Regions from separate parts of the Globicatella sanguinis genome, predicted to be linked through region 2. Evidence: predicted binding sites of a transcription regulator. Region 2 holds the regulator's gene; each other region holds the start of a gene.

Region 1 (14,802 bases), 840 kb from region 2:
ATGCGATTGTTGATCGCGTCCTTCATCACTCAAAAGTGATTCAAATTAATGGCGATTCTTACCGGTTAAAAGATCATTTAAACAAGGAAGAAGAGGAATAAACATAGTCAATGCGATATGTAATTGTACATATTTATATTCACACTTTTGTACAATTTTGTGTTGACATTTACATCGGGTTCGATGGTACCAAATAGAAATAAGAAAAAGCGTTGAAGTCCTAGTAAGGAACCTCAACGCTTTTTTAGGATGTAAAATCCTAAGCAAAGTCGTATAAATACCAAGCAACATCTCGAAAAGTTGAGGGTAGCTTGGTTTTTATGGTTGGACTGTGTGGCGGTCTCTCGAAAATGAAAAATGATCTAAAACATCAAGATTTCTTTTCCTCAATCTATGTAAAACATTATGTGAAACATTCTTAAAAGAGGTTTTATTCGCTAGCTTTTTTGACAGTGAAGACACCATGATGTGGTGTATCACTCGATGGACGACGGTTCTATTCGCTAGCCTTTTTTGATGGTGAAGACACCGTGCAAATGGCTAGCCGATAGAAATAATCGAATAGTTTTATTCTTTGACTTGTTAAACAATTAGTCTTTCAATGCTTCAAATTTTGCGCGCATGGTGGGATTATTACGTGTTAATTTTTTTACCGTTAAATCATCCGCTTTATTATTTGCTAGACGCAAGTTATTTTCAGAAGATAATAAAGCAGCTTTAGTTTTTTCTAAATGTGTGATGGTTTTATCAATTTCATCAATGGCTGTTTGGAATTTTCGGCTGGCCAGGTCATAATTACGTGCGAAGGCTGATTTAAATTCTTCTAAATCTTCTTCAAAGTGTGCAATATCAATATTCTGTTCTCGAGTTAAAGCTAACTCTTGTTTATATTGTAGTGAGTTCATTGCGGCATTTCTAAGTAGACTAATAATCGGAATAAAGAACTGCGGGCGAATGACATACATCTTTTCATAAGCATAGGAAACATCAACAATTCCATTATTATATAATTCATTATCCGCTTCTAGTAAGCTGACTAAGATGGCATATTCACATTTCTTTTCAGTACGATCTTTATCTAATTCTTTAAAGAAATGTTCATTTTTCTTTTTAGTGGCGGTTTCGTCATTTTCATTTTTCATTTCAAACATAATTGAAATGATTTCAGTACCGTGTTCATCATATTCTCGATAAATATAATCGCCTTTACTTCCTGAACGAGCATCATTATCTTTCCCGAATTGTGCACGGGGAAAGGCAGTAGCGCGAATCTCATTAAATTGAATTTCGCAATGTTGCTCGAGACTTTCACCTACCATTTTAGTGGATTGTTTAGCTTTAAAGTCTTTATAGAAAGCAATGGTTTCATCTTTTTGCATTAATTGAATTTCATAGCGTTCTTTTAAGTTTTTTTGCTCAATTAAAGTTTCTTTTTCTTGTAATTGCAAACGATTGGTTAATTCATTAATTTCTTTATCTTTGGCTGTTACCAGTTCTATCGATGAAATTTTATGCGTATTCTCGATTTGTTTTAATTGAACTTCCAAGTCGGCAATTTGTTTGTCGCGTTGGGTCAATTGTTCGTTTAAATCCGCTTTAATTTGCGTTTCCTTTTCAACTAATGAAGCGGCATTTTTTTCTTTTTGTAAATCAATTTGTGCCTGTAACTTCGCTAAAGCCTGTTCTTTTTCAGCGATTAATTTGGTTAAAGCTTGTTCTTTGTCGTTCTTTAGTTGGGTAATTTCACGTTCTTTTTCTACTGTTAATTGAGAAATAACCTGATCTTTTTCGACCGCTAGTTGTGCTAATTCTTTTTCTTTATCATTTAGTTGTTCAGTTAATAGTTTACTGAATTTTTCTTCAGCAAGGGCAATATCTTTTTGATGTTCTTCATTAATTTGTACTAAGCGATTATGTAGTTCTTGATCAAATTCTGAAGTTCTAACTTGGCTCGCGATATTCGCATAACTGGTCTTATCAATTTGAAAAGTTTCACCACAATGTGGACATTTAATTTGGTGCATTTACTCAACTCCTTTGTTTGTCAATAGTATTGTATCATAGGGTGAGGTCAAGTTTCATCTTTGTATTAAATACGTAAATTTGCTGACAAATACTTCTTTAACAGACACACTGGTTGAATCCAGAACACTTGGGACTGAACTGACCCCCAAAATTAGACAAACAATTTAACTTTTGGTGACACTATAAGTTCTAACAAAAAGGTTGTAGTGGAATTTAAACCCATTTTACGAAAGGTTGCAATTGTAAAAAGATTCTAATAAGCACAAGGCAAGTACGCACTAGCATATTAAGCCCTAAAATCTGTCGATTAAATGACTGTTCGATTTAAGACGGCTTTTGCTTCTTGATAAATGTCTTCAATGATGGTGTGAACCGGCTTAATTTCATTGATCATCCCGGAAATTTGGCCAGCCATTAGTGAACCATTCTCAAGGTCGCCGTCTTTAACTGCTTTGGCTAATGAACCAAGTGTCAAGCTTTCTAATTCATCCCGACTGGCATCATTATTTTCCAGTTCAATAAATTTCTCAGTCATTTGATTACGAAGACAACGGACTGGTGCGCCAGCTCGTGTACCGGTGACGACCGTATCGGTATCGATTGCTTTAAGTATAGCTTCTTTATAGCCTCTGGCAATCGGACATTCTTCACTCGCTAAGAAGACGGTTCCCAATTGAACCCCTTGCGCGCCTAAAGTGTAAGCAGCGGCCATGCCACGACCATCCGAAATTCCACCGGCCGCAATGACGGGGATTTTAACGGCATCAACGATTTGGGGAATCAGTGCCATAGTGGTGGTGTTACCAATATGACCACCTGCTTCTGTTCCTTCTGCAATAATCGCATCTACTCCTAATTCTGACATCTTAATGGCATGTTTTACGCTCGCAACTACAGGAACAACTTTAATCCCGGCTTCTTTTAGATAGGGCATGACATGCTTAGGTGTGCCGGCACCGGTTGTGATGATTGGCACTTGTTCATCAATAATCACTTGGACTAATTCCGGAATATTTTCCATCATCAACATCAAGTTTACGGCAAAAGGACAATCGGTAATTTTTCTTAACTCGCGAATTTCATGACGTAAAGTTTCAGCGGACATGCCACCTGAAGCAATAATACCAAGTCCACCAGCTTGTGAAACGGCAGCGGCTAGGGGGTAGCGTGCAATTTGCGCCATCGCTCCTTGAAAGATGGGATATTGAATTTTAAAAAGTTGTGTAATGGTCATAGGGCATCCTCCTAAAAGTTTGATTTGTATTTCACAAGTTAATCGTATCATAAAATTTATCACTTTAATAGATTTCGCTGGATAATTTTATGATGGAGTGAGCCTGAAGAAAAATAGATGGTTTTCTTTCTATCTATCGACCGCCGCCACAGTTGAGACTTGGCACGAAGTAGACAGTCGGATGCTTTTTGATGCGTCTGTCTAAAACTGTTGGGAGTGGACCAGAAGTAGGAAATCGAATGATTGAATTTGACCAAGTTGAGGTCTCATCTTTTTAAGACGCAGTTTGATGCTTTTCAACACACAGTTGAACATTAGTGAGTAATTCTTTGACTAGATTAATCAATTTGATACTTAGTCTCTATAAGCATTGTTTTATGTCGCTTAGCCATTGTGCATGTCATTAACCAAATTTTACCATGTTTATACCAGCCAAGAGAAGGAAAGCCATTTATTATATCAGACGGATTAAAATCTAAGAAAACCGCTCAATGGTACTAAGTGGAGAATGGGCATGAAAAAGAGCGAGTATCAATTTAAAAATGGGAAACTATCCCACATCATTGTCTGTTTAATTAAATAAATTATTAAAAGTGGGGCGATGGTCGTTTTAGAAGTGTGATAATAAATTAGTTCGTCCATGCATTATTAGAGAGTGTTCTTTCGATAGCGCTCACTTTACGCAATATGGTATAGTATAAGTATGAGAAAATGAATAAAGTGAGGTTAACTAATGATGAATATTGCCTTAATTGCCCATGATCAAAAGAAACCTATCATGATTGAATTAACAGAAAAATATTTAGATGTTTTGAGTCAACATACGATTTATACTACTGGAACTACCGGTAAAGTAATCAATGAAAAAACAGGGTTAGTCGTCAATCGCTTAAATTCTGGTCCATTAGGTGGCGACCAACAAATTGGTGCGATGATTTCCGAACAAAAAATTGAATTAGTTATCTTTTTACGTGATCCCTTGGCAGCACAACCGCATGAACCGGATGTCAATGCGTTAATTCGTTTGTGTGATGTCTATAATATTCCATTGGCTACAAACATCGGAACGGCCGAAGTATTACTAAATGCGTTACCGTTAGTAGAAGCAGTCGAAGAAGGCGCCATTTAATGATAAAAGGCGACATTGATTATAGAAGGTGACCTTTTAATATAAAAGTCGTCCTTGAATGGTAAAAGGCGGTATCGATTATAGAAGGTTGGCTTTAAATATAAAAAACACCCTTTAATGATAGAAGGTGGTATCGAATTAAAAAAAATAACGGCAAATGGATATTCCAATTAAGGAATGCCATTTCCGTTAAGCCTGTTTTTTATAGTGTTTATCTATCATAAAGGAAGGACTAATTCATCTTCCTCGGGCTCACCTAAGACTTCGATAATTAAGCCATGTGGTAAGCAAATTGCTGTTTGACCAGGGCGTTTGATCCAACCCGTCTTAACCCCGATTTGATCAGGTGAATTGTCTTCTTTAATGCGAATATGGTCACCTTCACGTTCGATAATATTATATTGGTTATCACCGGGATAATAAGTCTTTTGTACGTTTTCGGCGCCTTCATATAATTCGAAACGATCGACTTCTTTTCCATGTATTTTGACAATCGCATAATTGGTCACTTCTGGTTGCATTGAATATTGAATCGCGGTAACGATGGTTGGTAAAAAGGAGAGAAATAAAGCGAAGGCAATTAAGATATAATCCCATGGTTTTAGAAAAGTAATTATTTTTTTCATTCTATCACTCCTTTCATTGATCTTACTTGTTTATTGTATACAAAAGAAACATTTTTTGCTAGCCTTTTGTTGAAAATTTTGGTATCATATTGTGTGTGCAACTATTAGCGCTATTAAATTAGGAATAGTAAGGAGATTATATTTATATGAATTTAAAAGCAGAATTAAGAACAACTACCGGAACTTCAGCTTCTCGCAAAGCACGTCAAGAAGGTAAAATTCCAGTAGCAATGTATTCTAAAGGGGAAGAAACCCAATCTTTATTAATTGACCGTCGTGAATTCGAAAACATCTTGAAAAAAGAAGGTGTTAATGCGGTATTTAATGTTGACATCGATGGTAAAACACAACAAGTTTTAATCAAAGACTTTGTTAAAGCTTCATTAAAAGATGAGTTCTACTCAGTAGACTTACAAGCTGTTTCAGCAGATGATAAATTACAAGTTGAAATTCCAGTTGTATTAGTTAACGAAGAAACTGTTAAAGAAGGTATCGTGGACTTATCATTAACAACTGTTTTAGTTGAAACAACACCAGCAAACATTCCTTCATCATTTGAAATTGATGTTAAAGGTATGGAAATTGGTGACGTTAAATACGCTTCTGATTTAGAAATGCCAGCTAATGTTGAATTAGTTACAGATACAGAAGAATCATTAGTGTCAGTCGTAGCTCCAACTGAAGAGCCAGAAGAAACAACTGACGAAGATGAAGTTGCGGAACCAGAAGTAATCGGTGAAAAAGAAGCAACAGAAGAATAATTTCTAGTAGGAAATGGAGGTTGGGGCGCAAGTCTCAACCTTTTTTATTGAAAGGGGGATGGTGATGGTAACAGCAAGTGCTCAGTTAAAAGAAGAAATAATTGCAGCCGCAAAAGAAATTGGCATCGATAAAATAGGTTTTTCAACAGCTGAACCTTTTGCTCATCTGAAAGCCTCACTTGAGGAGCAAAAAGCTAAAGGTCATACTTCAGGTTTTGAACATCCTAATATCGATGAAAGACTTTACCCAGAATTAATTTTTGACGGACCAAAGTCGATTATATCGATTGCTTTAGCTTATCCGAGTCGGATTAAAAATCCTTACCCTCAAGATCGTGAAAATCGCCGAGGAATGTTTGCCAGAGCATCATGGGGAACGGATTATCACCATATTTTACAAGATCGTTTGGATAAGTTAATTGCCTTCATTAAGACCAAGACCGAAACGGCTAATTTTAAAGCAATGGTTGATACCGGCGAATTAATTGATGTGGCAGCTGCTCAAAGAGCGGGTCTAGGATTTATTGGTAAAAATGGTCTGCTGATCACCAAAGAATTTGGTTCTTATGTCTATTTAGGTGAGATTATTACCGACATAGAGTTTGAACCGGATACCCCCGTTGAAAATGGATGTGGGGAATGTACCCGATGTATCGATGCTTGTCCAACCAATGCTCTGCTTGGTGATGGTCGAATGAATGCCCAACTTTGTCTTAGCTATCAAACGCAAACCAAAGGTTATATGCCGAAAGAATTTCGTCGGAAAATCACTCATGTTATTTATGGGTGTGACATTTGTCAAATTGTCTGTCCTTATAATCAAGGCATTGATTCACACATTCATCCAGAAATGGAGCCAAATCCTGACCAAGTTCAACCCTTATTGAAACCGATGTTAACAATGTCGAATAAAGAATTTAATGCTAAATTCGGTGAAATGGCCGGTTCTTGGCGTGGGAAGAAACCATTACAAAGAAATGCGATTATTGCATTAGCTAATTATCGTGACCGTACCGCTTTACCATTATTATTAGAAATAATGGAACAAGATCCAAGACCGATGATAAGAGGTACAGCCGCTTGGGCGATTGCACAAATTCAACGTTATTACAATGTTTCAATGATACAATGCGTGGCGGATCAATTGGAGAAGGAAACCGACCCCGAAACAATACAAGAAATGACTGAGGCTTTACAAACATTAAAGAATAAACGGATGCCTCGAGATGAGAAGAAAGTAGAGTAATCAATGAAAAATCATATCGCCTTATTTGAACCTTTAATGCCAGCCAATACCGGTAATATTGCCCGTACATGTGCGGCGACGAACACGGCCTTACATTTAATCGAGCCTTTAGGTTTTAGTACCGATGATAAAATGTTAAAACGTGCTGGGTTAGATTATTGGCACAATGTTGAAATTTATTATCATAAAAATTTAGATTCTTTCATGGAATGGTTAGGTGAACGTCGATTATATTTAATCACAAAGTTTACCCCTCATGTCTATAGTGAGGTGAATCTAGCCGATGAAAGTATTGAAGAACAAGTGTTTATCTTTGGTAAAGAAACAACGGGTTTACCAATCGAGTTTATGGAAGCACATCAAGATCAGTGTTTGCGGATTCCAATGAATGATGAACATGTGCGTTCTTTAAATCTATCTAACACCGCTAATATTATTATTTTTGAGGCTTTACGCCAACAACAATTTAAAGGGTTGGAGAAAGTTCACCATTATCGTGATACTGAAAAAGCACGCCAACTAGAGTGGTAATACAAAGAGTGAGGAAAAGAAATTGCAGAACATTTGTTTTTGCATCTTGTCCCCACTCTTTTTTATGATGAGACGAAAGCGGCTATATCATTATGCGACGAAACGGCTCTACAATTGTGTAACGAAAACGAGTCTTTAATTAAGCGATTGAAGCGACTTTTTTATTGTGCGAGTGAAGCGAGTCTTTAATGCTGCAACGGAAACAACTCTTTTATTAAGCGAGTCTATCATGATGAGATAGAGCAGAAGAATTGAAAATCAACTGGTTTTCTACTCCTTACCCACTCGTATGTTATTGTCCTTCTCGTCGCAATATGGTATGATAGCAGTAGTTGGTTCCTTAGCTCAGCTGGGAGAGCACTACCTCGACAAGGTAGGGGTCGCTGGTTCGAACCCAGTAGGGACCATTTTTTATTTTTTTAGGTTTACATAAGTTTCAAAAACATTGATAATATAGCATTCTTTACTAGAATATATAATTTTGAATTTTAAAAGTGCCTTGGTTTTCCTGGACACTTTTTAGGACACATTACCCCCCTATAGACTAATGGAATGGACTAGCTAAAATGCTAGTTTTTTTATTACTTACCAAATAAATCCCAATGTCATTAAACCAATATCGAATAGCGATTTCGCATAATTCCGTAAATATGGTGAAGCCACACACCATAAGCCAACCAAACACCTACATACAAAATGAACCGGAACTTGACTTTCATTAGTAGATGATTATAATTAAAGTAACAGATTCGAGTAGTAACTAAGGTATTTGTCTAGAGACGTGATGGTAGGTGCAAATCACGCAAATTAATTAGTGAATCCACGAATCGATATGCCTATGAAAACAATTTATTGAGTAAGTAGTGCCGGTAATCCCGTTAACGATTTGATTTGAGAGCAAGTATGATTATCATATTTGAAATCGGGTGGTACCGCGAACAGAGCCTTCGTCCCAGATAGTGGATAAGGCTCTGTATTTTTTTATACCTAAAGAGGAGGAAGCGATATGTTAGATCGTAAAGTATTAAGAGATAAGTTTGAAGAAGTAGCAGCTAAACTTGCTACCCGTGGTGTAGCTCGTGAGACTTTGGATGAGTATCGTGAATTAGATATTCAACGCCGTGAATTATTAGTTGAAGTAGAACATTTAAAGCAAACGCGTAATGCTGTATCAGGCGAAATTGCCCAATTGAAACGCAATAAAGAAAATGCTGATGGAAAAATTGCTGAAATGAAAACATTAGGAGAAACCATTAAAGAAAAAGATGAAACTTTAACGGCTATTGATGAAAAGTTAGAGTATATTGAACATCGATTACCAAACATTCCTCATGACAGTGTACCTGTTGGGGAAGGTGAAGAAGATAATGTGGAAATTCGTCGTTGGGGTGAACCTACCCAATTTGATTTTGAACCATTGAATCATTGGGATATTGCGGAAAAACTTGGTATCTTAGATTTTGAACGTGCCGCAAAAGTAACCGGTAGCCGCTTTGTTTTCTATAAAGGATTAGGTGCTCGTTTAGAACGTGCAGTCTATAATTTTATGTTAGATACTCATACTGAAAAAAATGGTTATACTGAAATGATTCCACCTTATATGGTCAATGATCAATCAATGTTTGGAACTGGCCAATATCCTAAATTTGTTGAAGATACATTCCAATTAACTGATGAGCGTGGCTTTACTTTAATTCCAACAGCTGAAGTGCCATTAACGAACTATGTTGCGAATGAAATTTTATCGGAAGACCAATTACCAATAAAAATGACAGCCATGTCACCTTCTTTCCGTTCTGAAGCGGGTAGTGCGGGTCGTGATACTCGTGGTTTAATTCGTCTACACCAATTTCATAAAGTAGAGCTTGTAAAAATTGCTCATCCTGACCATTCTTATGAAGAATTAGAGGCCATGACTGCCAATGCTGAAGGTATTTTACAAGCGTTGAATATTCCGTACCGTGTGTTAACTTTATCAACTGGCGACATGGGCTTTTCAGCAGCGAAAACTTATGATATAGAAGCGTGGATTCCAGGACAAGATACTTACCGTGAGATCAGTTCATGTTCAAACTGTGAGGCTTTCCAAGCGAGACGTGCTAAAATTCGTTTCCGCGATTCAGAAGATCGTGTAGTATTAGCTCATACTTTAAATGGATCTGGCTTAGCTGTTGGACGTACAGTGGTAGCTATTTTAGAAAATTACCAACAAGCAGACGGCAGTGTGAAAATTCCAGAGGTGCTTGTTCCATATATGGGCGGGGTTACTGAAATTAGATAAAAATATAATGAAAAAAGCCTTTGTATCAATAAAGTACAGAGGCTTATTTTTATTGATGGTCTTAATTTGGTCTTAAAAAAGTTTCTAGACACAGAAACTCCGTATAATATATACAAAAGAAAGCCTGTAATATAATAAAGTTAACTAGGAGATAATCTATTATAATATGGGCGGGGCTACTGAAATTAGATAATATCTTTTAATAGCCAAACTATATAATAACTAACATTTTTCTCTATCAATGATGGGCCTTAACTAGCTTAAATCGCTGGTTACCAAATTGATAGAGATTTTATTTTAGGTAATTTTTGAATGGATTGTAAATATTGAAAAAAGGTCAAATTTTAAATGTTTCATTTGTAATATAACCTGGATGTTTTATAATAGACTTATAAGATAGTATGGGAGGGTTTACAATGAATCGAGGACTGAAGCTTTTAAGAAAAGTAAAAGGCGTATGGGTTGCAGTGGCCATGTTATCTGGGTTTATGGGAGCAGGGCAAATTGTATCAGCCGAAGAAACGGTACCAGAACCAACTGCAATATTAGAAGAGAACAATATTGATGAGGATCTACCAGCATTCGTTGAAAGCGAAGTTATAGTTGAATCGGTGACAGAAGAGAACGAGGCAGAAGTTGTAGAAATATCGGAAGCACCAGTAGCAGAAGACACGACCGAAGCTTCATCAGTTGAAGAAACGACCGAAACTTCAATAGAAGACACAACTGAAGCAGTAGCGGAGGAAACGACCGAAGCTTCATCAGTTGATGAAACGACCGAAGCTTCAATAGAAGACACAACAGAAGCACCAGTTAATGACACGACCGAATCATCAGCAGAAAATACGACTGAAGAAACAACAGAAGACACGACCGAAGAAACAAAAGAAAAAACGATTGAAGAGCAGATTGCTGACTTAGATGAAAAAATCAAAGAAAAAGAAGCGGAATGTCAGACATGTGAAATTCAAATGGCTGAATTAAAAGATGAGATTACACGTAAAGAAAGTGAAATCGCAGAACTTGAAGCCACAATCAAACAAATTGAACAGCAACAAGTAATTGATGAAGCGCACCTTACTGAGTTAAAGGAATGTTTAGCCAATGTTGAACAAATCCGTGCAGAACTAGTTGCGAAGCAATCAGAATTGACTACTGAAATGGCAAAGACAGCATCCGATTTAGATGCGAAAAAAGAAGAACGGGCTTTATCGGAAGAACAAAGAAAACAAGCTGAGGCAGATAAAGAAAAAACGGCAGAAAAATTAGCGGCCGCTGATAAGGAGGTAGCTGATAAACAAGCTGCTTTAGATCGTTTAACCAGTGAAGGCGTCGCTACTGAAATTAAAGCCTTAGAAAATGAAAAAGCAAAATTAGGACAAGAGATTGAATCCCTTAGCCAACAAATTGCTGACTTACGAGCGCAAAGTGCACAGAATGCTGATACAGCTGCGATGGATGCTCGTATTAACGAATTAACGGTAGCGTTGGATGAATGGAAACGGGTCGCCGATGCACTCCAAGCACAAAAGGATCAACTATTAGCACAAAAATCAGACTTGGATGATAAAATTAATCAATACCGGGAATTATTAGGCACTCCACCAGTAGTGGGCGAAAATCGTATTTTAATACCCGCTGAATTTACGATGGAAAATATTTACAAATTATATACTGGTGAAATGACTGGCGCTGAATTTGATGCGATTACCAAACCATATTCACAATTAGAAGGTTCTAAAAATCAATTTGTGATGAATCCAGGTGATAAAGAACGTATTGTTCCAGATATTAATGATGTTAGCGAACAATTAATTCAAGAATTAACCTTCTATTCATTGGACCTCATTAATCAAATTCGTCAAGCCGTTGGTGTTTCACCTTTAGTAGCCAATCATAGTACCATTAAATTTGCCGATGACATCGCCAAGCGTTATGTTAATGATGCCTATACATATGCACAAAGTCGTCTAGACATTGAGAATGGAAAAAGTACTGCCGGTCATTATGATAAAGCAATATCTGAAGAAGCTGGTAAGAATGGATTAGATGATACCTATGGCAACTTTTATGAGAATCTCGGTTGGGGCTATATGGAATATGAAGGTCAAAAGACAGAGACCGGTGGTGGCGAATTGACAGAAGATGGCTATGTGAACGTTCCGGTGTCAAATATTAAACGTGCCATTTATTCAAGTGTTTTAAATATGATGTTTGACGATGGTGGCGAACCAAATTATGGTCATTTATATTCATTGATTGGTTTAAGTGAATATATGGCATACAAAGAATTCGAAGCACTAAATGGCGATTATAAAGTAACTGACCCTGAATGGTATAACAAACAATTAACCAATATTGCGAATGATGCAAAAGGGCACTTTGGTTTCTCCATGGGGAATGTTAAAGAAGATAATTATTATCAAACGCGTCATCACTTTATTACGGTAACCAAACCACAAGTTAGAGATGAAAAACTATTTGATCTTAATGCTGATTTTACATTAGATTCTGTTACTCAACAAAACGAAGAAGTTGAACAGCTTTTAAATGAAACTTTAGCTCAATTTGAGAAAGTAAATATGGAGCTTTCACAAAATGAAAATAACATTCAAGCCAATAATGCTCATGGAGCTGAAGTAAAAGCTGAGCAAGATGCTTTAGCTGAAGAAAAGACGCAAAAGGAAGAACTGGCAGCAACACAATCAGTGCAAGCGGATCAACTGGTAACAACTCAAACGACAAAAGAAGAACGATTGGTAGAAGTAAATACTTTGTTAGAGTCATTATCAGAAGAAAATGCTAACCTAGCACAAGCGATTGCAAAGGCACAAGAAGTATTAGAAAAGGCAAAAAGTAATAAAGAGTTACAAGAGTCTAATTTAATAGCAATCAATGATTTTATTGAGCATATAAATACTAAAATAGCTGATTTAACCACAACAATTAAAGAATTAGAAGCATCATATACTTTAATTACGACTCAATTAGCTGATGTTGATACAGAAATCAAGGCTTTGGCTGGTTTACCGGTATTAATCGAACAACAACAAAAAACATTACATACTCATGCAACTCATTTAGCAACATTATCAAAACAATTAAATGACAAAGAAGCTGAATTCACTCCATTAAAAGAGGCATTAACAGCTTTAGAAAAAAATTGTGAAGAAGTTGCGAATAATTTAGCTGAATTGAAAGAAAAACGTAAACAATTAGTGGCTTCAATAAAATCTAAAGAAACTGACAAAGAGCAAAAAGGAACTCAAACATCTGTCAAGAAAAGTGCTGTCTTACCTGAAACAGGAGAAAAAGACCATAATGTTTTACCGGCAGTTGCTATTTTATTAACAACAGGATTAGGTTTTATCACCTTATCTAAACGTAAAGAAGATGCATAATTTTAAAAAACGATTGGCCGAGGGTCAATCGTTTTTTATAGTTAGGGATAAATTGCAGTCATTCCTGACATTCTTATTGTAGGTGAAAGGACGCCACTATTACGATAATTGATTTTATTTCTTTGAGAAGCTCTTTCTTGTAGGTGAATAGACGTCACACCATTTTTGGTGAGTATAATTGCCACTACTGAATAACAAGAAAAATAGAGGCTGGGCAAAAACTTTTAAAATTCTGTTCAGGCATATCTATTTAATTAAAAGCGCAGTGGTTGAGTGGCCTCAACCTGCGTCTTAATGACTTGTTTGAGGCCTACTCAACTGTGCGGGGGTAGGCCGACGAAGCGAAAATCATTCGATTTTCTACTTCTGGTCTACTCCCAATAATAAACCGTGCACCAATTCGATTTCATCAGCATTTAAGCCCAACGAAACAAAGTAGTCTGCCACATCAGGATATTTAGCGGTAAATAATTGATCCAAGCCTTCCATAATCTCCGGATAAGAATGATAAATATTTTGCTGATGCCCTTCTTTAATAATACGTTCATCATATTTAATGTAACCATAACTTACCTGATAATCCGCCACGATTTCTTCAATTGGGACGCCCGCCATTTTTAATAACAAATAACTGATGACACCAGTTCGGTCCTTACCCGCACTACAATGAACTACCGCCGGTAGACTATCTGGCTGAATTAACTGTCTAAATAATTTCGCAATTTCATCTTTAGCTTCTTCTAAATATTCCATATAGCGAAATTTCATAAAGTAAGGATCATCGGTTGTTTTGCTCATTTCTAAGGAGCGCCCTGCGTCGGCACCACTACTCAAATTAATCGTTAAATAGTGGGGGACTAACTTTTGAAACTGATTGGGATGGCGTTCAATTTCTTTCGGTGAACGCAAATCAAATATTGTTTGAATCCCCAAGTCTTTCATTTTTTCAACATCGGCTGCTTCGTCCGCAAATAACATACTAGAACGATAAATGCGTTCATTCTGTGTTAATTGATCATTAATCGTATTAAAGTCTCCTAATTCACGAAAATTAACAATTCCTTTAAATTTTATTCTTTTTCCCATGTAACTTCACCTCCATAACAGAATACCATAGGAAAATTACTTATAAAACTATTTACATGATTTTTACATAGATTTACAAAACACTTACAGGAACTTTATTTTAAATTGTCCTGGATTTGATAAAATAGTCTTATCAAATCATTTTGGAGGATTATCATGTTTAAACTTAACAAATTAGTTTCACTTTTAGGTTCAACGATTGCTTTAACGGCTTTAGGTTCTAATTTATTAATGGATCCAGTGGTAGCAGGTGCGGAAGACTTAGCTGGAGAATTTACTTTATATACCTCACAACCTGAAGAAGATGTGGCAAAATTAGTGGAGGCTTTTAATGCGGAATATCCTGATGTGAAAGTGAATGTTTTCCGTTCAGGAACTGAAGAAGTGATTTCAAAATTACAAGCTGAAAAAGAGACGGACAATGTTTTAGCAGATGTTTTGTTAGTTTCTGACAGTTTTACTTTTGATAATTTAGTAGAACA
Region 2 (14,802 bases):
TCGTTTAAAAAATTGAATTTAGATAAATGTTTTAAGTTCAAATAGCGTATCTATCAGTAGGAGGTTGTAAAATGACAGTACTACTCTTTATAATTGGGACTTGTCTGGCTTCATTTTTTACCTGTATAGCCAGTGAACAAACTATCAACTTTACACGTCGTTCTCATTGTGATAACTGCCATCACGCATTAGAAGCAATCGATCTGATGCCCTTGGTATCATTTTTAATATTAAAAGGAACCTGTCGTCATTGTCACGCGAGCTTAAATCGTAATTATTTTTTTCTTGAATTACTGGGTGGTTGCTTTGGTCTTTCTCTTTATTATTTACAATTCAATAACCTTTACGAAGGTTATCTATTATCACTCATTATTTGTTGGTTACTTTTATTAAGCATTGAGGATTATTTTCATTTACAAGTCAATTGGTGGGGATTATTCATCTTAGTCGTTCTTTGTCTGTTTAATAGACAGTCACTGTGGGTTGCAGTCGTTATATGGTTATTATTGGAAACAATCATTTATTATCGCCCTACGTCTTTTGGAGGAGCAGATGCCAAAATAATCGGCTTATTAGCTTGCACTTTAGAAGAAATGACCATCCCTTATTTCATCTTAGGCGCAGCCTTGTTCGGCCTTCTTTATTCCATATTACAATATCACCACATCAAACGCTGGAATGCCATTCCTTTTATCCCTAGCATCGCAATCAGTTATCTATTTTGTTTACTCTTATAAAAAAGGGCTCTATACTTTTTGGTGTAAGTGGGAGTGGGCAAAATTTTTTTAAATTTTGTTCAGGCATATCCATTTATTTCAAAGCGCAGTGGTTGAGTGGTATCAAATGGCGTCTTAAGATAGCTGAGTATAATCTTGGAAAATTCAATCTCGTTATTGTGCGTTAATTAAAAGCGCAGTGGTTGAGTGGCCTCAACTGTGCGGGGGTAGGCCGACGAAGCGAAAATCAACTGATTTTCACTTCTTGCCCACTCCCATTCACACCATTTGACAAAGAGCAAAAAAAGTAGGTAGGAAGTAGAAAATCTCAAAATTTTCCCTTCGGCTACCTACTCAACTATTATTTACCAAGTTAAAATGAGAAATTATATGGAACATCCATATAGTCATCATCATCATTTTCAATGTTACTATCGATGAAATATAATAGCGTTTGAAGTTCTGTCGTTAAGTCAACATTTTGAATTCTGACCGATTTCGGCACATCAAATCGAAGTGGCGTAAAATTCATAATTCCTTTAATGCCTACATTAACGAGACGTTCCACTACTTTTGGTGCTACTTCCTGAGGAACAGTTAAAATGACCACTTCAATTGCTTGGGCTTCGATTTGTTCTTCTAATTCATCCATGGAATAAACTGGAACTCCAGATAATATTTTTCCAATTAAGTCTTGATTAACGTCAAATGCTGCCCCAATACGCACATTATTATTTTTTCTAAAATTATAATTTAATAAAGCATTACCTAAATGGCCAACACCAATCAAACCGATTGAAGTTAAGCGATCTTGATTCAATGCCTTACTAAAGAAATCTAATAAATAATCTACATCATAGCCATAGCCACGTTTTCCTAATGCCCCAAAATAAGAAAAATCGCGTCGAATGGTTGCACTATCAACTCTCACGGCTTCACTTAATTCAGTTGATGAAATTCTCTTTTTCCCTGCATTATGTAAAAATCGTAAATAGCGATGGTAGATTGGTAATCGCTTGGCAGTCGCTTTTGGTATATCCTTGTGCATAATTTCCCCTACCTTTTCACTAATCTAATGTTATAAACTATTATAACTATCAAGATTATAGCAAAACTTCACAAAGATAGCTAGTGACTTTTACTTATTTGTATATAAAATCACAATTACTTTCGTAAAAGGATTCATTATCTTATAAGATGATTATGGAAGCTATCGTAAGAGTGTTATGAGGTCAGGCAGAAACTTTAAAAATTATATTTGGTTTCTGCTAATTCTTTTAGAGCGTAAAGTCAGTGGCCTCAACTTGACTCTTCAATAGACAGAGCATCGAGGCTGGGCAAAACTTTTTAAATTCTGTTCAGGCATATCTATTTATTTCAAAGCGCAGTGGTCGAGTGGCCTCAACTATGCGGGGGGGAACAGATGAATCGAATACCAATTAAAATTCAACTTCTTACCCGCTCTCATAAGAAAAAAACTGAGTAGAAGTTACTAAATTTCTACTCAGTATTATTGCTATTCTCCAATTAATTCTTGAATCGCTGTTTCTAATTTTTCTGCTTTTTCTTCTACTTCAACTTTAGATTGACCGGTTGTTCCTAAATATAATTTAATTTTAGGCTCTGTACCACTTGGTCTAAAGGCAACCCAACTGCCATCTGCTAAAGTATATTTTAAAGCATCAGATGATGGGTACGCTAATTGACGTTCTTTACCATCGCTTAACTTTAATGTTCCAGCTAAATAATCAGCCGTTTTTTCAACTGCGAGTCCACCCATTTCTGAGATACCTTCTTGACGAATATTCGCCATTAATTCTTTCATTTTTGCTTGACCAGATAACCCTGGGAAAGACAGTGAAATCGTCTTTTCATAGAAATGACCATATTTTTCATACATTTGGTTAATCGCATCTGCTAAAGTGCGACTTTCTTTCTTATGATAAGCTGTTAATTCAGCTAACACTACTAATGCTTGAATCGCGTCCTTATCACGTACAAATGGCTTGATTAAGTAACCGTAACTTTCTTCAAACCCCATTAAGAATGTATGTTCACCTGTTTCTTCGTATTGTTGAATTTTTTCTGCAATGAACTTAAATCCAGTTAATACTTCTACCATCGTTAGGCCATAACTTTCCATAATGGCATCCGCTAAATTAGTCGAAACAATTGATTTAACAGCTGCACCATTTTCAGGTAGTGCTCCTTTATGCTGTAAGGCGTTTAAAATATAGTCTAACATCAATGAAGCAATTTGGTTCCCGGTAATTAATTGATAGGTTCCATCCGCCGTTTTTACTTTTGCTCCTAAGCGATCTGCATCTGGGTCTGTCGCTAAAATAATATCAGCATCCACTTTAACCGCCAATTCTTCGGCTAAATCGAAAGCGGCATCAGATTCTGGGTTAGGTGATGCAACAGTTGAGAAATCGCCATCTGGTTTTGCTTGTGCTTCTACCACCTTAATATCTTTGAAACCGGCTTGTTCTAAAGCTTTCATCCCTAAATATAAACCTGTTCCATGTAATGGTGTATAAACAATATTGACTTGGTCAGCCATTTCATTGACTAATTCTTGATTAATGGTCACAGCTTTCATTTCTTCTAAATAAGCTTGATCCACAAGATCGCCAATAATCTCAATAATTCCTGAACCTAACAATTCAGTTTTATTACCGACTTCAACCGTTAATGGATTCTCAATCGCACGTACATATTTCGTTAAATTGTCTGCATCTTCTGGTGGCATTTGTCCACCATCCGCGCCATATACCTTATAACCATTATACTCTGCTGGGTTATGACTGGCTGTAATCATGATACCAGCGAAGGCATTTAAATGTCTCACAGCAAATGAAAGAACCGGTGTCGGTCTTAAACTTTCATACACATAACTCTTAATCCCTTGTTTCCCTAAAACAAGAGCGGCTTCCATTGCAAATTCTGGAGAAAAATGTCGTGAATCATAAGCGATAGCGACACCACGTTTTTTTGCTTCCTCACCATTTTCAATGATTAATTGCGCTAATCCTGCTGTCGCTTGACGAACTGTGTAAAGGTTCATACGGTTAGGTCCTGCACCTAATACACCACGCATACCAGCCGTTCCAAAACTTAAACTAGTTGAGAATGCATCTTCAAAAGTTGCTTCATCCATACTTTCGATTTCTGATCGAAGTGCTTCATCTAAACCATCAAAATTTTTCCACGTTTCCAACGTATTATGCCATGACATACGTTATCACTCCTCTCGTTTCGCTTTCAGTATACCATGATTTTCAAAAAACTACTATAAAAATTTATAATAGTGCTTTTTAGACTTCTGTTCCTCCAGTAATTTTGAGGTCATGCTGATTTTTAATAATCGTTGCTAAAGTGATTTCAATCGCTTTTACTATCTGCTCCAATGACATCGAAGGCTGATTGGGTTGGTCTACGACTTGACTAGGTAAATATGGAATATGCATAAATCCACCAATAACATTCGCTTTTTGAGCCGCTAATGTATCTAATAAGTAATACATTAAATGATTGCAGACAAAGGTCCCTGCTGAATTAGAAACAATAGCTGGAATTTGATGTTGTTTTAGCGCTTGAACGACACGCTTGATGGGTAATGTGCTAAAGTAAGCAGGTGAGCCTTGGGGATTAATCACTTCATCAATCGGTTGGTTGCCTTCATTATCCGGTATGCGGGCATCATCCATGTTAATGGCGACTCTTTCTAAAGAAATTGCTGAACGTCCTCCGGCTTGTCCTACTAAGAGCACCGCGTCCGGTTGTTCTTTCAGCAAATAATCTTGTAATAAGCGACCACTTTTATGAAATACGGTTGGTATTTCATATGTTACAATTTGAGTATCATTAATCAACATTGGCAATCGTTTAATCGCCTCTAGTGCTGGATTAATCTGTTCGCCACCAAATGGATCAAACCCTGTTACCAGTATTTTCTTCATCATACTTTCTCTCCTTAACAAAGAAAAAAGTGTCGTAATGATTAAAATAGAAAATGAAAATCTTAGTTTCCACTGCTATTGTTAATCATTGCAACACTCCTTCTTATCGTATTATTTGCTTAATCTTTTAAACTCATTAAGTATTGATAAGCCATGTGTCCAGCTTGACTACCATCGCCAACGGCAGTCGCAATTTGGCGTAAGTTAGTGTGACGTACATCGCCAACAGCGAACAAACCTGGTACGCTTGTTTCCATTTGATTATTGGTCACAATCCATCCCTCTTCATTAGTAACATTCAATTCTTTTACAGTATCAGAGTTTGGTATTAATCCAACATACACAAACACACCATCGGCTTCAATTGTACTGGTTTCATCGGTCTTTACATTGCGGACTTTTACACCTTCGACATTATTTTCACCGATAATTTCTTCAACTACAGTGTCCCAAACGAAATTCACTTTTTCATTCGCAAAGGCTCTATTTTGCAATACTTTTTGCGCACGCAACTCATCTCGACGATGAATAATCGTTACTTTGTCAGCAAACTGTGTTAAATAAGTTCCCTCTTCAACAGCAGAATCACCGCCTCCTACGACGATAACATGACGATTTCTAAAGAAGAAGCCATCACAGACCGCGCAATAAGAAACACCTTTACCCGCTAACAGTTCTTCACCTGGCACACCAAGTTTTCGATGATTAGCTCCCGTCGCAACAATAACGACTGGCGCTTGATAGATTGTTTTGCTGGTGTGGATCTTTTTAGTTAAGGCATCGATTTCTATTTTTTCCACATCGCCATAAATATGCTCTGCCCCGAAAGCCATAGCACTTTCAAAAATATGGTTCGCCAATTCAGGTCCACTAATTAATTTAAATCCAGGATAGTTTTCAACATCGGCAGTATTGTTTATCTCGCCACCTGGCATCCCTTTTTCAATAATAATCGTTTCTAAATTTGCTCTTGAAGCATACAATGCGGCCGTTAGTCCTCCTGGACCAGCTCCGACAATGATGACATCGGCCTGAACAATCTCTTTATCTACAGTTGTCATTCATTTCACACTTTCTATTTTGATTTCTTATCCATCTTACCACGAGTATTCACTTTTGAATATTTTTTTGCTTGATTGCAAACTGACTAAAAAGAGTAGGCTAGACGTAGAAAATTCAAGGAATTTCACTTCGCTAGCCCACCCCGTATAATTTCGCCATAAAAAACTATTTTATAATCTTCACTTTGATATGCAGCGAATTGCAATCCAGTTAGAATAGAATTCTCTCGAATTGCTACGCGTTTTCCGCTCAACCTTTTGTTTGTATTTTCACAGCATTTGATTCAATCATAAGGTCCAAACCTGAACCAGATGGTAATCAACTCACTTAATCTTGACTGATTGCTTCTTGTTTACCTTCGCGCAACATTAATCCTTCAACTGCCTCGCGTACTGGAACTCCTTGATACAAGGCTGAATAAATAGCATTGGTAATGGGCATTTCCACTTGCTCTTCTTTAGCTAAATCATAGGCCACCGCTGTCGTCGTGATACCCTCTACTACCATATCAATTTCTTGAGCAACCTCTTCTTTAGTCAGACCTTGAGCTAATAAGTTTCCTGCTTGCCAGTTACGGGAATAAGGACTCGTACAAGTGACCACTAAATCGCCTACACCACTTAGTCCTAAAAATGTCAATGGATCCGCCCCTAATTTGACCCCTAAACGGGTAATCTCAGCTAACCCACGAGTCACCAGCCCCGCTTTGGCATTATCGCCATAACCTAAGCCCACTAAAATCCCTGCTCCTAAGGCAATGATATTTTTTAACGCTGCTCCTAGTTCAACACCCAATACATCTTGATTCGTATACACTCTAAAATACTGATTCATAAAGAGTGCTTGGACTTTTTGTGCCACCTTAAGATTCTCGCTAGCAGCCGTAACCGTTGTTAAATCTCGGCGCGCGACTTCTTCAGCATGACTCGGTCCAGAAAGCACCACTGGTTCTGGATAACCTTGCGCTTTTAACACTTCTTCAATGACTTGAGTCATTCGTAAATGCGTGTGAGGTTCCAATCCTTTAGTAGCGTGAATGATTAGCGGTTTAGTGGATTGATCTTGAAGAACTGCTTCGATTCGTTGAACGATTTCTCTCATTGCATGTGTTGGAATCACAATCAAAATAGCTTCAGCACGTTGGACAGCAGCTTCAAAATCATCAGTCGCTACTAATGTCGTTGGTAAATGAGTCTTTTTTAAATAACGACTATTAGTATGATCTTGTTTAATTTCCTCAACGACACGTAAATCTCGTCCCCAAATTAATACTTCATGATTGTTTTCCGCCAGTACTTTAGCTAAAGCCGTTCCCCAAGAACCCGTTCCTAAAACTGTTACTTTCACGATAAAAACCTCCTAATATCGGTTGTCAGTATAATCCGATACCAACAAATCTTTTCTTCGCCATAAAATAAAGACAATCGATAAGATGACAAACACTCCCGCTAACCATTGAGAAACACGCAATGGTCCTAAATAGAGACTATCTGTACGCATCCCTTCTATTACCATTCGACCAAGACCATACCACAATAAATAGCCTGCTGCGACTTCGCCATCTTTTAAAAATCCTGGAATTCGTCTCAAAATAATTAAAATGATAAATCCGAGAAAATTCCATACCGATTCATATAAAAAGGTTGGATGATGGTACGCGCCGTTAATATGCATTTGTTCAATTAACCATTCGGGTAATCTTAATTTCTCTAAAAAATCACGAGAAACTTCATAGCCGTAAGCTTCTTGGTTCATAAAGTTTCCCCAACGACCAATGACTTGCGACAATAATACACCAGGAGCGGCAACGTCTAGCGTAGTAATGAATGGCAATTGATATTTCTTCGTTAGCCAATAGATTGTCATAATACCAGCAAGTACTCCTCCATAAATCGCAATGCCACCTTCCCAAATACTAAAAATATGGGTTGGATTCGCTAAGTAAAAATCTAATCTAAAGAGTACATAATAAATTCTTGCACCAATAAACCCGATGATAATTGTCCAAAAAATTAAATCTGACATTTTTTCACCATCAAGTTGTTTTTTTCGCGCCTCAGCACCAATTAATAGATAGGCTAAAAGTATTCCTAACCCAATAATGATGCCATACCAATGAACTGGCCAACCAAATAATTCAAAAGCAATAGGCGACAATTGTCCTAATATCATCCGTTGATCAAAACTCCTTATTGGTTATTTTTGCGAATTAATTCATCTAATTTACGATTAAATGCTTCCGTAGCATTATAACCCAAAGAATTCGCACGGAAATTCATAGCAGCTGATTCAATGATAGCCGCTAAGTTACGACCCGTTTTAACTGGGATACGTACTTTTGGTACTAACACATCAAAAATCTGCTCCGTTTCTCGTTTAGAACCTAAGCGATCATATTCTACGGTACCATCATCTAACACTAAGTCGATAATTAATTCCAATCGTTTAGAACGACGAATAGCTGAAACACCATATAAATTCATGACATCAATAATTCCTAATCCACGAATCTCTAATAGATTTTCTAAAATTTCAGGTGCTTCACCGACAAGCGTTAATTCATCAATCATAAATAATTCAACACGATCATCAGCGATTAAACGGTGGCCTCTTTGTACCAATTCTAAGGCTGTTTCTGATTTACCTACACCACTTGAACCGACTAACATAACCCCCATCCCAAACACTTCTACAAAAACCCCATGCTTTGATAAACGTTCAGCTAATTGCCCTTCTAAAAAATTAGTTAAATTAGCATGCACACGTCCTGTTTTGGATGGCGCTCCTAAAATAGGCATTCCCACTCGGGTTGCTACCGGGATTATTTCTTCCGGAACCTTTTCCATATGAGTAAAAATAACCGCCGGTGTGTTCGGCTGAATCATTCTTTCAAATATTTCGACACGTTCTTGAGAGGATTTGGAATTTAAAAAACGGGACTCTGTACGGCCAATTAATTGAATTCTATCTGCATGATAGAATTCTGAATAACCTGATAAGATTAAACCCGGTCTTGAAACTTCACTTATCGTTACTTCACGATCACCAAAATCTTCTCCAAAAATAAAATTTACATTTAATGTTTCTACAATCTCATTAACCGTCACTGAATTCATGGCGGGACCTCCAACGTTTATTATTTAATTTGATGGTATCATAATTACCTTGATTTCGCTACACATTTATCATCTTAGTGTTACGCATAGTGATAATTTTAACTCACTGATTTAACACTCTGTTTTAAATAACATTAAAGTTTTTCCATTTACCACTTCGATAACGCAATTCTATAAAAACAGCTCTGAATATCCAATCAAAGCACATCGCAAAAGTAACCCCGATTACTCCCCATTGTAACCAAATACCTAATATAATTGAGAACACGACCCTTACGACAAAAGTCGCTAAAATAGAAACGTACATCGCATATTTTACGTCCTCCGCAGCCCTTAACCCACTGGATAAAGCGAATGCCGAAGGATGCATCAAAAAGTTAAAGAAATTATGAATCAAACATAAAATAATTACTAAACGCGTCGTTTCCGGCGTTAGACTATAAAAAGTTAAAATAAAGGGCATCATCGCTGTAAAGACAGCATTCCAAATAAAACATCCTACATAAGCGATACGACTTAATTTTTTAAAATAATAATCAGCTGCCTGATAATCACCAGCACCAATACATTGACCAATAACGGTTATAAAAGCAGGTCCCATCGATAAAGAAAATAAAGCAGACACCGACCAAAAACTTTGTCCAATGCCATTAGCAGCTATTTGAACCGTGCCAAACATCGCGACGATACTCGATAAAGCCACTTTGGATAGATTCAATAATCCTTGTTCTACACCATTTGGTACGGCAATGTGGACAATCCGTTTAACCATTGCTGAATCATATTTAAAAATATCTGAAAACTGATAAAAGACGACACGATCTTTTTTGCTACAGACATATAACATAATAGCAGTCGCAATCACCCGTGACACTAATGAAGGAATCGCCACCCCGGCTACTCCGGCATGAAAAACAAAAATTCCTAAATAATTGCCTACAACATTCAAAATATTCATGATTATGGAAACACGCATCGTTGTTTTAGTGTCGGACATACTTCTTAAAATAGAAGAACAAGCGTTATAAACCGCAATGGCTGGCAATGATAAAGTCGTGATAAAAAGATAGATTAAGCAGGCCGACATCACATCAGCTTCTACTCGACCGAATAATACCCTTAGGATTGGTTCATCAAAAGCTAAAATTATGATGGCCACACCAATCGATATCGCTAATGACAACATGATTAACTGACTTGCAGATAATACTGCATTCCTTTTTTCTTGGCGTCCGATATATTGACTAATCACAACCGCACCACCGGCTGCTAAAGCCGCAAAGACAGATAAAAAGACGGCATTAATTTGGTTAACCAGAGCAACCCCCTGAAACAGCAGCTTCACCTGCATAAGAGACCATCAATGTATCCACTAAGCCTACTACTAACATTAAGAATTGCTCAATTAAAATAGGGATTATGAGCATTTTCAATTGTTCATTAGTAAATATTTTTTGTTGTTCTTCGATTGTAAAGTTCTTCGGTTCAATTAATTTTGCTAGCATAAGATTAAGGATGTCCTCTCATTTTTTACGTCTATTGTATATAAAATTATAGCCTAACAATTAGGAATTGAGCAAGAATATCATTTAGCTTACGCCTACACCTTCTTGGTAGCTGATTAATCCATAACCCAACATTAGAAACTTTTTTACATTCATCGCTCAAATTGAAAAAAGCATTGCTGCTCTCGCTCTTATTGTCATTTTACGTTCGGAAAATTGTTAATTTTTCTCACAAAAAACCGCTTCGGTCTCCTTCGATAAGGTCCTAAAGCGGTAGCGTTTATTACGCAAACATCAGCATTTTCTTAATATTTTCACAATCCAATTTATTTCATGAGGAAATTTAATTTTAGATACTGACATCTGTTATATTATTAAATTTACTAAAAGTCACTCCACACATCTTCATCGACTGGTGTCACATCTTTTGGTTGATTGCCTTGTGGTCGTTGTGAAAAACTTGCTGAATTTGAGCGTTCACGACGGTTGCGATAAACATACCCATCATTTGTTCTTGTTTGATTGAATGGTCGTGAACTAGCGTTTACTTGATAATCATATGGTAAAATAAACGCTAAAATCATATAAGGCATAAAACCTACACCAAAAACAAAGAACGCAATACCGAAAATTAATCTAACTGCTGTTACATCAATATTAAAGTATTCTGCTAATCCACCACATACACCCATTATTTGTTTATTAGTAGATGATTTATATAATCGTTTCATTTTTCTTTCACCCCTATTTGCGATTGCTAAAAGTAATAATTGCCCATAATATGAAGTAAATACCTAAGCCTGTTCCACGGTAAAAGAATACCGCTGCAAAAATTAAGCGAATCCAGGTTGGGTCAACTTCAAAATAGTTTCCTAAACCACCACATACACCTAATAAGATGCGGTCGCTTTGAGATAATTGTAATTTTTTCATTAAAACCCTCCTAGTCCTTTAAATAAATATTGCCGCTTGTAGAAGCAATCGTTAACTTAATCAAATCATGTTCACCATCAACTTGGCGGCCGATATGGCTTCCAGTCAGATTAACATTGTTTAATCGGTGATGAACTTCACCATAAGTAGATTCCGCCTCAATTTCTAGATTAGTCATTTGAGGAACTGCTATTTTAATATCACCAGATAATGTTTTCGCATTAATAATAGAGCCCTCACTATTTGTTTTGGTAATCACGATATCGCCATTGACTGCATCAACTTTTAAGTTACCTACTTGATCTACATAGCGTAAATTTCCATTTAAAACATGATAGTCGATGTCATTAATTTCAGAAGCTTTAATTTTAAAGTCTCCATTATAACCGTCATATACTAATAGATCAGCGGTAATATTGGCTACTTCATTATCTCCGTTTTTTGATGATAATTTAACTTCTTTGGCTTTTAGGTCCTTTAAAGAGACATCGCCATTAATTGTATCAATGAATAATTCTGAAAATACTTTTGATGGAACTTTCACCAGTGTTTCTACCGCAACACGTGGGTTCATCATATTGATAATTAATTTATCCGTTGCGCCGTCAATGGTACTTAATGATTCGAAGGCCGCAATATTATCTACTTCTTCTTTACCATATAAAACGATATCGAGGTCAACAATAATATTATCTTGTGGATGAGTTTCAACTTTAACATTACCATTTAAAATTTTAACTTCTATCTTATCAATATCTGTTGCATCAAATTGGTATTGGTGTGCAAAACTTTGTGATTTTACCCATGGTACATTCACATTAAATTCTTTCATATCAAAGTTTGAAGCCCAATCTTTGACATAACCCATAATCGTTTTTTGTAAGTTTTTCCCTTCTTTTTTGGCCTCTTCACCAAAGTTTTTGGCAGCTTTGGTGACTTGTTCAGTTGTATCTTCTACCATTTTTTTAATTTGCGATTGAGTGTTTTGTCTCATTTCTTGACGTTTGATATCAATTTCGATGGACAGCTCTTCAATTTCCGCTTCTAAATGATCTATTTTCGCCATCAAATTCGCTTGTTGCGTTTTCATGTCCTCTGTTAAATCATCTAATTCAGCAAAAATTTCTATTTCTCTTAAACGTTGCTCCGCAATCACTAATGCTTCTTGCTTCTTAGCTAATTCTTCACTGGCTTGTTCAAATTTTTCTTGAATGACTTGTTGTGCTTGTTCTTCTTGAACGTCTGTTGCTGGCGTTTGTGTTAATTGAGATGCTTCAACTTTTTCTTCAATATCTTTTTGTGCATTTTTATATTCTTCAATGAATTCATTACTTGTTACTTGAGCTTGATGATCATTTTTAGCGGCTGCTTCTAATAACTGCAAAGCTTCGTCCATTGAAATAACATTATTTTTAACTAATTCAATAATTCTTTCTTTTTCTGTCATTTTTAATTCCTCCTATGGATATATCTGGCATTCTTACCCTACAACTATATTATGCCAACTATTTACCTGAAATGCATAGGTCCCTAGACTGATTCTTTACTTTTTCCTAAAAAAAGTAGGCTAACAGTCAAAATCTGATAGATTCTAACTGCTTCTGCCTACTCTATGCAATGATGTAACGATATAATAGGGGATTGGGCCAGAAGTAAAAAAATGAATGATTATCACTTCGTCTACCTCCCTCATAGTTGAGAGTGAACAGGATGTATACATTCGAATGATTGTCACTTCGTCTACTTACCATCATAGTTGGGAGTGAAATTCGAATCATGTCACTTCGTCTACCCTCCCTCATATTTGATATTGGAAATGATGTAGACAGTCACTTTAACCGGGTACCAAGCACAATAGTCCTCAAACTAAAGAAATAAGACATAGTTGCTGTCCCTACTGCTCAACCACTGCGCCTGAAATAAACCCAATCGAACCACGCGTTCTTATTAAGTTTTGATCTAGCTTAAAAAAGTGAGATTATTGAGTTGGTAATGTAGGTGAAACCTAAGTGGATAATCTAAGTTTTGGCCCTGCTTTAAAAAGTTCGACCATTGAGTTGCTATCCAACTAAGAATAACATTTTATTGGTTTAAAATTTTCTTCAAACATTGGCCAGTATAACTACCTTTAACTTCTGCTACTTCTTCCGGAGTCCCGGTTGCAACTACTTGACCACCGCCAACGCCACCTTCCGGCCCCATATCAATGATATAATCTGCTGTCTTAATCACATCTAAATTATGTTCAATGATAACCGCTGTATTGCCCGCTTCAACTAAGCGTTCAATCACTGCCAACAACTTCTTAATATCATGTGGATGCAATCCAGTTGTCGGTTCATCTAAAATATAGAAGGTATTACCAGTGGAAACACGTTGTAATTCCGACGCCAATTTCATCCGTTGAGCCTCTCCACCGGATAAGGTCGTAGCCGATTGACCCAATGTGACATAACCTAAACCGACATCTAACAAGGTTTGTAATTTACGAGCAATTTTTGGCTGTGCTTGGAAAAATTCAACTGCGTCTTCTACTGTCATCTCTAAAACATCGCTAATGTTTTTACCTTTAAATTTAATTTCTAATGTTTCTGAATTATAACGTTTACCATGGCATACTTCACATGGCACATAAACATCAGGTAAGAAATGCATTTCAATTTTATTAATACCGCCACCCGAACATGCTTCGCAACGGCCACCTTTCACATTGAAACTAAAACGCCCTTTATTATAGCCATGTAATTTCGCATCATTTGTTTGAGCAAATAATTCACGAATATCATCAAAAACACCTGTATAAGTTGCTGGGTTAGAACGCGGTGTGCGCCCAATTGGACTTTGGTCAATATCAATCATCTTATCGAGACCTTCATAACCCTCGATTGAACTAAACTTACCTGGACGTTCTTTGGTACTAGTTAATAACTGTGCTAAGGCTGTCTTTAAAACGGCATTCACTAAACTACTTTTCCCTGAACCGGATACACCGGTCACACAAGTTAAGCGACCAATCGGAAAACTCACATCGATATTTTTAAGGTTATTATGTTCGGCTCCTTTAACCGTTACCCAACCTTTATCTTCTTGTCTGCGCTCTTTGGGGATGTCAATTTTTTCCTTCCCTGATAAATACTTTCCTGTTAAAGAATTTGGGTTCGCCATGACTTCTTTTGGTGTCCCAGCCGCCACTACTGCGCCACCTCTAGCACCTGCACCAGGTCCCATATCAATTAAATAATCAGCCTCTAACATCGTTTCATCATCATGTTCAACGACCACGAGTGTATTACCTAAATCACGCATTTTATGTAATGAGTCAATTAAGCGAGCATTATCACGTTGATGTAAACCAATCGAAGGTTCATCTAAAATGTATAAGACGCCACTTAAATTGGATCCTATTTGGGTTGCTAAACGAATCCGTTGCGCTTCCCCACCAGATAATGACCCTGCGACTCGATCTAAAGTTAAATATTCTAGTCCTACACTATTTAAGAAGCTTAAA
Region 3 (3,990 bases), 760 kb from region 2:
AAAGATATTGGCTTCGATTAAATCTTGAGCAGCTTTTTCAGTTGTCACACGGTCCAAACCTAAACTTGGTTCCGGAACACGTACTACTTTTGCTTTCCCTGCAGCATTTTTAATTTGTAATTCTAAATTTGTTGTTGTTACTTCTGCCATAATTTAATTCCTCCTAGTCAATTTCGTAATTTTCAGTTACGCTGGTTTTATTAAACGGTTCATCTACTAATGTTTCAATTGCACTACGAACTTTTATAATCTCTGCCTCTGGGGCATCATTCATCAAATTATTAAAATTCATTGTGCGTACTGCTTTTTTATCCTCACCTACTAGTTTCATTGATAATTTTCCACTTTTAAATGTTTTTGCCATAGGGGCAACCTCCTTAAAATTTTGTTGTAGTTCCGGACGCTACACCTAATAAGTACCCCGAAAGCGCATTTTTCGGACAAAAATACACATCAATGATGATTTATTGACTAGTGAATATTGAAATGACAAAGTTTTAACAGGTCCACAGAACCAAGTAAAAGTAACCCAACCTCCTCAATGTTAACTATAATACCCCTACGCTCTAACAGGTCGATGAGTCCCTGAACCCTTTTGTGCACACCTTTCTGTCATCGATTAATCAATCTTCTGCTCTAACGTTTATATTTCACTTTGTCGCTCATCAGACCTGAACTTTTCATATATCACACAGTCCTTCTATTTTTAATTTCAATTAGTAGCTCATCGAACCTAGACTTTTCATTTTCACCAAGCTAAACTTCTCGCTTCAACTTTTCATTTATCACACAATCACTCTTCTCGCTTCAACTTTTCATTTATCACATTGTCAATCTTCACGCTTCAACTTTTCAATCAACCGATCGCGCCAACGACGAATGGTGCGATATTCTCGGTGATAAATCTCGGCTAACTGAGTTAATTGATAGCCCTCATACAAATACTGTAAGAATTCCTGTTCTCGTGGTGTTAAGGTATTGGGTAGGGACAAGACAAATTTTTTAAAGACTAAATTAGCATCTTCTTGGGTTTGATTAATTAAAAAGGTTTCGTCTACAGGCACCCATTGATGACGCTTTTGTTGGCGTAACAATTTAAACAGTCGCCAACGCATCCCGTGCCGTAAGTATGCTTCCATATTTTCCACTTGGTGTTTTGATGTTAACAAGCGTTTTAATTCCTCAAATAAATGAAGGCGTAATTCCTGAGCAAAATCTTCATAGTCATGACGGTTTGGATAAATCTGGTACTCTTTCAAAACATGATGGATCAACAATTCATATTCTTCCAATAAACACTCTATCTTCATCGAATGACCTCCTTTAAAATTTCGGATGAAATATGCGAATAATCTCACGGTCTGTTAATTTCAGAAAGCGACTAATTAAATTGACTACTTCCAAACTGGGAATCGTATGCCCTTGAAGCGTGCGTGACATCGTATTGCGAGAAATACCGACTTGGTCTGCAACCTGACAAGCTTTTAAACGTCGTTGATTGATGGCTTTTTCTAAAGCATAACGATTAATCTCATAAGGTTGTTCCACTCCCCTTCACCTCCTCTTTTGATTATTAATAAATATTAAATTACTGGCTTGTAATCCTTAGTACAATAATGCGTCTATCACATTTTTTGCTTCATAACTTCCTCTAAAAAAACACCACGATTGTGAGTCCTCCTCTCTCAATATTGTTTAATAAATATATGGATAAAAATTCTAAATTTGGTACATTGACTGAATTATAGCTTAGGTTTAAATTATTTCGCAAGCGTTTTTATAATGTAAAATAACTTTGAAAATAATCAGCTTAACGATTTGAAAAACCACTAGCAAACAGTGTAATCGCGATGAAAACATTTTTTATGAAAATTACAAACAAAGTCGGTCACAATCGCTCTCATAAAACTAACTTTGTGAAATATCCACTAATCTTTGTGAATAAATGTTAGTAATAACTTGCTTCTATGAAAACAATCCATCCAAATGTCTTTTGCGTTTTTACTATGAAAAAGATGAAAACTAGATGAGTTTCCTACAGTTAACGAAATAAAGTCGCTAAGAATGCTGATTTAAAAACTCAACACCCTAATATAGGCTGTCCACTTTCCTCCCTAATATTGGCTGCCCCTTCTACACTTAATAATGGCTGCCCCTCATCTTCTTAAGAACTGACTACCTCTTCTCCTCCCAAATAATGACCGCCCTTGCTCCCCACAAATAGTGGCTATCCCTTCTACCTCAAATTATGACTGCCCTTTCTCCCCACAAATATGAGCTATCCCTTCTACCTCAAATTATGACTGCCATTTCTAGAACTTATGCAAGGCACTAATTTTCTATAGCATCTTCCTTTCATGTCATTTTGTGATATAATTATCAAAAAATACGTACAATATTTAATTCATTTTGAAGGAGTCATGACCATGATTATTGGTTTACCAAAAGAACAAGAAATCACTGAAAATCGTGTGGGATTAACCCCCGACAATGTTAAAGAATTAATCAACGACGGCCACCACGTTATCGTTGAACATGAAGCCGGTTTGGCATCTGGATTTAGTGATGAAGCTTATCAAGCAGCCGGAGCCACTTTAGTTGAAGAAGTTGCCAAAGTTTGGGCTGCAGAGATGGTTATCAAAGTAAAAAAGCCCTTGAAAGAAGAATATGCATACTTCCACAAAGACCTAATCCTATTTAGTTATTTACATTTAGCAGCCGATCCTGACTTAGCCCAAGCTTTATTAGACAATGAAGTCACGTGTATCGCTTATGAAACAATGGTTGACAAAGGCACCCTTCCATTACTGAAGCCCATGTCCGAAGTAGCCGGACGTATGGCGGTACAAATTGGCGCTCATCTATTAGAGAAAAATCATGGTGGACCTGGCATTTTATTCGGGGGTGTCCCTGGTGTAAAACGGGCGAATGTTACGATTATTGGGGGTGGCGTTGTCGGTCTTAATAGTGCCAAGTTAGCCTGTGGCTTAGGTGCCAATGTGACCATTATCGATATCACTCCACAACGTCTAGCCAAGATTGAACATACCCTAGGTTACCCGGTACAAACTCTAGTATCAAATGAAGCGAATATTCATGAATCGGTGGTAAATTCAGACTTAGTTATTGGTTCCGTCTTAGTGGCCGGGCGTCGTGCACCGATCTTAGTTAAGGAAGAGACTGTTCAACAAATGAAGTCTGGTTCTGTCCTAATTGATGTGGCAGTCGATCAAGGAGGGAATTTCGCAACAACCCATGAAACCACTCATTCAGAACCAACCTATGTTAAATATGGCGTAACGCACTACGCCGTTAGCAATATTCCAGGAGCGGTACCACAAACAGCTACCATTGCCTTAACCAATGCATCATTATTCTATACAAAAGAAATCGCCAATAAAGGCATCATCCAAGCTGCCAAAAATAATCACACCATCTTAACAGGCATTAATACTTATCAAGGCCATATAACCAATTTAGCTGTGGCAGAATCACAAGACCGCGAATTTGTTGCCTTAGAAGCATTAATTTAATTCAGGATGCTAAATGTGACTTTGTTACGCATCTTACTTAAATTTATAGCACTAGATACATTCATTTAATTCAATATGCTAAACGCGTCTTCACTACGCAACTTACTTGAATTTATAGCACTAGATACATTAATTAATTCAATACAAAGCAAATAGGGAGTGGACTTGAAGTAGAAAACCGATTGATTTTCACTTCGTCTGTCCACTCCCGCAAAGCAAAGTAGATGAGGTTATAAATGAGTCAGTAAGACGAAGTTTTAACCCCCCTCTGCCACTGCGATTTTAATTAACGCTCAATAACTCGACTGAATCTCGTCCCTGACTCTCTAGATGCCTCTCAAACACTGCGCTATAAAATATACACTAATCATTCGCTTTTAAAACGTTTCTGTTTCCCCTTTTCATACAAATAAGTAAAACAATAACGAAATACTTCAAATGATTTTAAGAAGCAAAT

Evidence for each region. Region 2 encodes Rex, which represses fermentation and respiration genes when NADH is low (regulators of the CRP and FNR family bind a similar motif). Its sites were predicted from a motif close to TTGTGAANTANTTCACAA; they were not measured.
Region 1: CYJ72_RS02790 (nitronate monooxygenase) is a predicted target of Rex. The motif match lies at 3,279-3,296, and genes of this name have one in related genera.
Region 3: ald (alanine dehydrogenase) is a predicted target of Rex. The motif match lies at 2,366-2,383, and genes of this name have one in related genera.

The regions. Positions count from the first base shown of each region.
Region 1 is NZ_CP126962.1:644,172-658,973, reverse strand. Features, by position in the region: gene istB (IS21-like element helper ATPase IstB) at 1-101, shown strand, start outside; gene CYJ72_RS02795 (DUF2130 domain-containing protein) at 591-2,024, opposite strand; gene CYJ72_RS02790 (nitronate monooxygenase) at 2,333-3,259, opposite strand; gene mgsA (methylglyoxal synthase) at 3,996-4,388, shown strand; gene CYJ72_RS02780 (NusG domain II-containing protein) at 4,607-5,014, opposite strand; gene CYJ72_RS02775 (50S ribosomal protein L25) at 5,161-5,775, shown strand; gene queG (tRNA epoxyqueuosine(34) reductase QueG) at 5,840-7,021, shown strand; gene CYJ72_RS02765 (tRNA (cytidine(34)-2'-O)-methyltransferase) at 7,025-7,552, shown strand; tRNA gene CYJ72_RS02760 (tRNA-Val) at 7,887-7,959, shown strand; T-box leader at 8,287-8,510, shown strand; gene serS (serine--tRNA ligase) at 8,559-9,833, shown strand; gene CYJ72_RS02750 (SEC10/PgrA surface exclusion domain-containing protein) at 10,250-13,234, shown strand; gene CYJ72_RS02745 (tyrosine-protein phosphatase) at 13,595-14,320, opposite strand; gene CYJ72_RS02740 (ABC transporter substrate-binding protein) at 14,477-14,802, shown strand, end outside.
Region 2 is NZ_CP126962.1:1,479,734-1,494,535, reverse strand. Features, by position in the region: gene CYJ72_RS06500 (prepilin peptidase) at 72-737, shown strand; gene CYJ72_RS06495 (redox-sensing transcriptional repressor Rex) at 1,090-1,764, opposite strand; gene CYJ72_RS06490 (phospho-sugar mutase) at 2,233-3,954, opposite strand; gene pcp (pyroglutamyl-peptidase I) at 4,034-4,678, opposite strand; gene trxB (thioredoxin-disulfide reductase) at 4,798-5,739, opposite strand; gene CYJ72_RS06475 (NAD(P)H-dependent glycerol-3-phosphate dehydrogenase) at 6,068-7,087, opposite strand; gene lgt (prolipoprotein diacylglyceryl transferase) at 7,100-7,912, opposite strand; gene hprK (HPr(Ser) kinase/phosphatase) at 7,930-8,856, opposite strand; gene CYJ72_RS06460 (MATE family efflux transporter) at 8,981-10,207, opposite strand; gene CYJ72_RS06455 (hypothetical protein) at 10,167-10,361, opposite strand; gene CYJ72_RS06450 (PspC domain-containing protein) at 10,745-11,092, opposite strand; gene CYJ72_RS06445 (PspC domain-containing protein) at 11,106-11,294, opposite strand; gene CYJ72_RS06440 (DUF4097 family beta strand repeat-containing protein) at 11,305-12,741, opposite strand; gene uvrA (excinuclease ABC subunit UvrA) at 13,377-14,802, opposite strand, start outside.
Region 3 is NZ_CP126962.1:2,244,583-2,248,572, reverse strand. Features, by position in the region: gene CYJ72_RS09955 (DUF2922 domain-containing protein) at 1-150, opposite strand, end outside; gene CYJ72_RS09950 (DUF1659 domain-containing protein) at 164-364, opposite strand; gene CYJ72_RS09945 (sigma-70 family RNA polymerase sigma factor) at 831-1,310, opposite strand; gene CYJ72_RS09940 (helix-turn-helix domain-containing protein) at 1,324-1,548, opposite strand; gene ald (alanine dehydrogenase) at 2,427-3,533, shown strand.